3 regions of the Pararhizobium sp. A13 genome follow, and region 1 is predicted to be linked to each of the others. Evidence: predicted binding sites of a transcription regulator. Region 1 holds the regulator's gene; each other region holds the start of a gene.

The links. The regulator LexA, encoded in region 1, represses DNA repair genes until DNA is damaged. The targets are predictions, from matches to a motif close to TGTTCNNNNTGTGTTCNG.
Region 2: a site for LexA is predicted at 941-958, ahead of parE (DNA topoisomerase IV subunit B). Genes of this name have one in related genera too.
Region 3: a site for LexA is predicted at 1,066-1,083, ahead of dnaE (DNA polymerase III subunit alpha). Genes of this name have one in related genera too.

Annotation. Positions count from the first base shown of each region.
Region 1 is NZ_CP149510.1:3,180,597-3,182,862, forward strand. Features, by position in the region: tRNA gene WI754_RS15715 (tRNA-Cys) at 1-59, opposite strand, end outside; gene lexA (transcriptional repressor LexA) at 417-1,133, opposite strand; gene WI754_RS15725 (hypothetical protein) at 1,363-1,515, shown strand; gene WI754_RS15730 (hypothetical protein) at 1,563-1,838, opposite strand; tRNA gene WI754_RS15735 (tRNA-Asn) at 2,031-2,105, shown strand.
Region 2 is NZ_CP149510.1:2,842,784-2,845,049, forward strand. Features, by position in the region: gene parE (DNA topoisomerase IV subunit B) at 1-721, opposite strand, end outside; gene WI754_RS14075 (alpha/beta fold hydrolase) at 965-1,849, shown strand; gene WI754_RS14080 (UbiA family prenyltransferase) at 1,978-2,266, shown strand, end outside.
Region 3 is NZ_CP149510.1:2,700,752-2,703,017, forward strand. Features, by position in the region: gene WI754_RS13270 (ABC transporter ATP-binding protein) at 1-308, shown strand, start outside; gene WI754_RS13275 (hypothetical protein) at 339-917, opposite strand; gene dnaE (DNA polymerase III subunit alpha) at 1,338-2,266, shown strand, end outside.

The DNA of each region.
Region 1 (2,266 bases):
GAATTGAACCGGGGTACAAGGATTTGCAGTCCTCTGCGTCACCACTCCGCCACGAGGCCTCGTAACGATCATCACTTAATCGTGACGGGCGTTTAGACCGATTTCCGTTCCAGTGCAAGACGCCATGATCGAATTCCAGTTTTTTCTCATGGGAGAATCCAGTCTCCCATCCATTGCCGCTTCGGTTCCTCAGGAAATGCCGCGCCTAATGCATGTCGTCCAAAAGTGTGCCGCGGTTTTGGGACAACCACATGCATAAAAACAAAGACCTAAAGCGCAGCGCATGAATCCGTTTTGACGCGATGCGCTTTAGCGGATGTGCCGACGCGCCGGATCATTGCCAAGCCCCCGCTCCCGTCAATTTTCAAAGAAAATCAGCCGTCTGCGTCCGCTGGCGTCCGGATTCGGCTTGCCGCTTAATGGTAACGTCGGATCAGACCGACCAGTTTGCCTTGTATCTTGACTCGGTCGGGGCCGAAAATCCGGGTTTCGTAGGCAGGGTTGGCAGCTTCGAGCGCAATCGATGCACCCTTGCGGCGAAACCGCTTCAGCGTCGCCTCCTCATCGTCCACCAAGGCGACGACAATCTCTCCCGGGCTGGCGCTGTTGGTATTGCGGATGATGACGGTGTCGCCATCGAGAATGCCGGCCTCGATCATCGAATCGCCGCGCACTTCCAGCGCATAATGTTCGCCGCTCCCGACCATCTCGAGCGGCACGGAAATATCGTGCGTATTGTTCTGGATCGCCGAGATCGGCACACCGGCCGCGATTCGCCCCATGACCGGGATAGAAACGGAACTGTTCTCATTGCTGGCCGGTACGGCCTTGGCGGTGGCTGGCGCCGGCGGAGCGCCGCGGCTGCCCTGGATAACGCTCGGCGAAAAACCACGCTTGGGCTGGAGGCTCATGGAATAGGCCTCCGGCAGCTTGATCACTTCAAGCGCGCGCGCCCGGTTGGGCAGACGCCGGATGAAGCCGCGCTCCTCGAGCGCCGTGATCAGCCGGTGAATGCCGGATTTGGAAGCGAGGTCCAGTGCATCCTTCATCTCATCGAAGGACGGCGGCACACCCGATTCCTTCATTCTTTCGTGAATGAACAGAAGCAGTTCCTGTTGCTTGCGGGTCAGCATGAAAGATCACTCCGGATCGAGAAACAAATCAAGAACGAACACTATATGTTCCATATGTGTTCCGCAAGTCCCTAAAATTCGTTGAACTTTTTCAAAGCGCGATTTTATTGGGCTTGTCCCGCCGAAAGCCGGCATTCATCACGCCGCCGCGGAACATTCGCAACCGTCCGGCCGTTTTCCGCTCAGCGGTGTCGAGGCGCGGCAGGGATTGCTGGGCCGACCGGTATTGATGGTTCTGATCGGCAGCCTCGTGCTTGCCCTCATTGCCTGGGGCGGCGTCGAGATGTTCGGCGAAAGCACCGACAATGATGCCGCGACGCAGGTTCAGGAAATCATTCCGGCGGCCAAGGATGCCGTGAAAGCCTTATCCGCCACGACTTGATTGCAGCCCCTCCAGCCCCGGTGAGGCCTTTGCAGATTGGCGCCGGGTTACGACGTCTGCCGCTTGCGCGCCCACCAGACGGAAAGTCTGCGGCGCTGGCGCCGGACGAAGGCGAGGTCATGCGACAGCACGATCAGGCCTAAGGGCACCATCCAGAAGCCCAAAACCGGGAGGAAGCCCAGGATACCGCCAAAGAGCAGCACGGCACCAAGTGCAATGCGCAAGGCCCGCGATTGAGGCAGGCGCAGGCGCCACGACCCGAGAATGAGTTCATGCGCGCGCGCATCGATACCGAATTTTTTCGTTTTCTGCGGTTCTGCCATAAACTCACCTGCTACACGTCCGATGGCGAGCACCACGGAGCGAATTTGCATTGCGGCTCTTCAAGTGCGCCGCTCTCCCCAGATGGGGAGTTCTCCACAGTCAGACAAGATTGTGCACTTTTTTTGAAAAACTGCTTGGCAAATCGGAAAAGCATTTGTATTAGCAGCCTCACTTCTGCAGCGCGCAGATGATCCCTGGTAGCTCAGCGGTAGAGCATTCGACTGTTAATCGACAGGTCGCCGGTTCGAATCCGGCCCGGGGAGCCAGTTTCAAAGGGCTGCACTTAATGGTGCAGCCCTTTTTCGTTGCATATTTTTCAATGATGCGAGACCGGCCAGCCTGCTTAATCGCCTCGACCCTGTTCACAACTGCATTGTCGCCTATACTCTCGGTACTGTTTCGCGCGCATTGCAGCGGGATCGCTGTC
Region 2 (2,266 bases), 340 kb from region 1:
GGGCCATGCGAAACAGCCGTGCCGGATCGAATTTCGCGTGCGCGCCGAAAATCTCCGGATCCGGATGGAAGCGTACCTTGGTGCCGCGCCTGTTCTGGATGTCGCCGAGCTCCTCCAGCCCGCCCTGCGGAATGCCGCGGGAAAAGCGCTGGCGGTAGAGCTTGCGGTTGCGGGCGACCTCGACCTCGAGAATGTCCGACAGCGCATTGACGACCGAGACGCCAACGCCGTGCAGACCGCCGGAGGTCTCATAGACCTTGCTGTCGAACTTGCCGCCGGCATGCAGCACCGTCATGATTACTTCGAGTGTCGACTTGCCTGGAAATTTCGGGTGGTTCTCGACCGGAATGCCGCGGCCGTTATCGGTGACGGAGAGGCAGCCTTCCGCATCGAGATAGACGTCGATGAAATTCGCGTGTCCAGCGACCGCCTCATCCATCGAGTTGTCTATGACTTCAGCGAACAGGTGATGCAGCGCCTTTTCGTCCGTGCCGCCGATATACATGCCCGGACGGCGGCGCACCGGCTCCAGCCCCTCGAGCACCTCGATGGCCGACGCATTGTAATCGCCATTGTCCGTTTTCAGCGCAGGCGTGGCATTGGTGCGCTGTTCAGCTGTCGGCTCGGCGACGACCGGCGTAACCGGCTTCGGCACAACGGGTTCCGTCGCACGCTTGGGTTTCTCGGGAAATGCTGAAAAGAGATCGTTGCTGTCGGTCATAGTCTGTTCAGAGGTCTTTCCGTGGTGGCGACTTTTCGCACGATCAAGGTTGCGGATGAAGCCGCCATGAATGTCTGCGCGAATCGCCGGAATTCTGCCAGACTCTTGGCGTCAGAGCGACCGACCTCGCCATATCGTTCGGCCGGATGCCTGCATATACACCAATCGCGCCTTCAATAGCGTCAACTGTTGCGTTTCGGAAGGCCCGATGGCAAGGCCTGGACCAAAAGAGGAACATCCCGAATGCACCTGTCCACAGCTCATTTGATCTTTCGCAGCCTTCTCGCCTGCGCCGCGATGGCCGCTCTGACTTTTCCAGCTGCGGCCGGACAGCTGAAGCCGTTCAAGGACGAGCTGTTTTCCTATGGAATCGTCCTCGAAACGGTGGATGGCGGCGACTACCGTGTCGTCGACTACCAGGAGATGCGCGATATCAACGGCCGCGATCAGGTTCCCGAGCGCAGGGCAAAGCGCGCCTATGTTTCGCTGGGCGTGAAAAGCGAACAGGCCAACGAGACAATCGACGCGGCAGGACGGCCACTCGATGTTACCCGTGTCGGCCGGGAGCGCGGTGCGGCGTTTTCGGTGATTTTCATCCATGGCCGGGGCGGCGACCGGCGCCTGGGGGCCAACGACTGGTCCTTCGGCGGCAATTTCAACCGCCTCAAGAACCTCGCCGTCGAAAACGGCGGTGTCTATTATGCGCCGAGCGTCCGCTCCTTCGACGACAACGGCGTGGCCGACATTGCCGGACTGATCGCCCACGCGCAGCAGCAATCTCCGGGTCGGCCGGTGGTGCTGGCCTGCGCTTCGATGGGCAGCTTCATCTGCTGGGGCATCTCGCGCAATCCACAGGCGGTAGCGGCTCTCAACGGCATGATGATCATGGGTGGCCCCACCGATCAGACGTTCATGAAGAGTGCCGCCTACAAAAAGAAACTCCCGATGTTCTTCAGCCATGGCAGCGCCGACAGCGTCTACGCCGCAGCCGATCAGATCGCGCTCTACCGATCGCTGAAAACGGCTGGCTATCCGAGCCGCTTCGTCCTGTTCCAGACCGGATCGCACGGAACGCCGGTTCGCATGACCGATTGGCGCGATGCGTTGAACTGGATCGGACTTGATTGAATTCTCTTATTTATATCGGGGAATCGTTAACCACCGCAGTAGTTTGATACTCGTGAAGCGTGCACTGTTTGCTTTTCTTAAAGCTGATCATGGGACTGTCCCGGCACGTATTCTCGGGGTTTGATCTTATGGATGCTCGCACTGAAGCACGGCATATTCCGCTGTGCGTCGATCTGGACGGCACGTTGCTTGCGGCCGACACGCTCTGGGAGGGCGTGGCGATTATTCTTTTGCGCAATCCGCTGATGCTGTTTGCTGTTCTGTACTGGATGTCCAAGGGTAAGGCGCGGCTAAAATATGAAGTCGCGGCCCGCTCCGGACGCCAGGCAGCGGACTGGCCCTATCGCGAGGCGGTCCTCAAGCGCCTGGAGCATGAGCGCGAGACCGGCCGGCAGGTGGTCCTCGTCACCGGCGCGG
Region 3 (2,266 bases), 480 kb from region 1:
GGGCCGCTGCGCTGCTCGACTATATGCGCATCGGCCATCGCGCCGAGCATCGCCCCTCGGAGCTCTCGGGTGGTGAACAGCAGCGCGTCGCGATCGCCCGCGCCGTCGCCAATGCGCCTCTGGTGCTGCTGGCCGACGAGCCGACCGGCAATCTTGATCCGGAAACCGCTGGCTACGTCTTCGAGGCACTGGAGGCTCTGGTCCGCCAGTCCGGCCTTGCGGCCATGATCGCCACGCACAACTATGAGCTCGCCTCGCGCATGGACCGCCGCGTCACCATCGAGGACGGCAAGGTCGTCGAGCTGTAAACAATCGAAAGACAGCGCTGCCAGGCAACGCTATTGGGTGCCACAAACTGCCTGGCCGCGATCGTCCAACCAATCCTTCAAGAGCACGATTTCACCTTTCGTCGCGACCGGCTTGCCGTTGCTCTTGCCCTTGCCGGTCAGCACGTTGAAATCGCATTCCGTGGTGTTGTCGAGATCGAGCGTGTCGTAGGACGTGTAGGTGTAGCCCGCGACCACGAAGTCGAAATTGCGGTAGGCGATCGTGAGCTTCTGCTCCCAGCGGTCGCGGCCGATGGAGTCGTTGTGTGAGGTGATCAGGATCGAGCCGTTTGGCAACGCCTCGATGAACGGTTCCTGCCCATAGGTCGCCACACTGCCCCAGACCTTGCTAGGGGCAAAGGTCTTCAACTGAAGGCGGTTGGTCTCGCCCTTCAGGTAGATGTAGATTCCGTGATCATCCTCGCTGCCCTCCGGCGGTTCGGTGAGCAAGGCAAGGTCAGGGCTGCCATCCTTGTCCCAATCCCCTGTCGCCGCGGAAATGATCCGGCTGGGATCGATCATGTCTGCCGCCTGCGCAGTCAGTGCGGAAAGGCAAAAAAACAGCGTCGCGGCGGTCCGTGGCATTTTCATCGTTCGTTCCCTGATGGTCGTGGCGGTGAAATTAGTCGGCCAATCGGAAGACGTCCAGATGCCTCGAAATCCGGAGAGAGGAAATGTTTACCATGCCATTTCCCTCCGCGGACAACTTCCAAACTGCTGCTTGACGCGCGAACATAAATAGAACATAAAAAGAACATAACGAAAAAGGAGCCTTCAAATGACTGACTTTATTCGGGACCTCGCTGCTTTCGCCTCGATCGCCATGTTCGTGGCCAGCTTTTCGATCATCGTTATGGGCATGTGATTTTTTCGCAGCCAGTTGCTTCAGGCTTTCGTCCCTGTGGACAAACGGCGGATGGCCGGGAAAAGCCCGCAGCTGCCAGATGAAATCTGGACATCGAAAGACGGAAACAGGATATCCTGAGCCCTCACGGGAATCGGGGTGCGCAAATGGCGGACGCAACAGGCGACAAGCGACAGGATAGCAGCGTTTCAGGCAACGCGTCGCCGCAATTCGTTCATCTTCGCGTTCATTCGGCATTCTCGCTGCTCGAAGGCGCTTTACCGATCAAGAAGATCATCGGCAAGGCCGTTGCAGACGGTCAGCCGGCGATCGGCATCGCCGATACCAACAATCTGTTTGCAGCGCTCGAATTCTCGCAGAAATGCATGGACGATGGCCTGCAGCCCCTGATCGGCTGCCAGCTGTCGATCGACATGGAGGATGAGGCCGAAGGCGACAAGCGCGGACACGCGCAGCACTTGGCGAAACTTCCGGCGATCGTGCTGATCGCGGCGACGGATGCCGGCTATGTCCGTCTCGTCGATATCGTCAGCCGCGCCTATCTCGGCGGCGAAGGCAACCAGTCAGTCCGCATTGCGCTGTCCTGGCTGCAGGAAGGCGGGACGGAGGGGTTGATTGCGCTCACCGGCGCGTCGGGTGGACCGGTCGACATGGCCCTGAAATCGGGTCATGCAGCTCTGGCTGAGACGCGGTTGAAAACGCTGGCCGCTTTGTTCGGCAACCGCCTTTACGTCGAGCTTCAGCGTCACGGCAAATACGACCGCCGCCACGAAGGGCGGATCATCGATCTTGCCTACAAGCTCGATCTGCCGCTGGTGGCGACCAACGAGCCGTTCTTTCCGTCGCCGGCCGAATTCGAGGCGCATGACGCGCTGATGGCTGTCGCGCACAATGCGATGGTGTCGGATGACAGCCGCTTCCGCCTGACGCCGGATCACTACCTGAAAAGCCGCAAGGACATGGCGGCTTTGTTTGCCGATCTGCCGGAAGCTCTGGAAAACACGATCGAGATCGCCAGGCGCTGCGCGTTTGTCTTGAAGACGCGCGGACCGATCCTGCCGCGCTTCACCGGCGC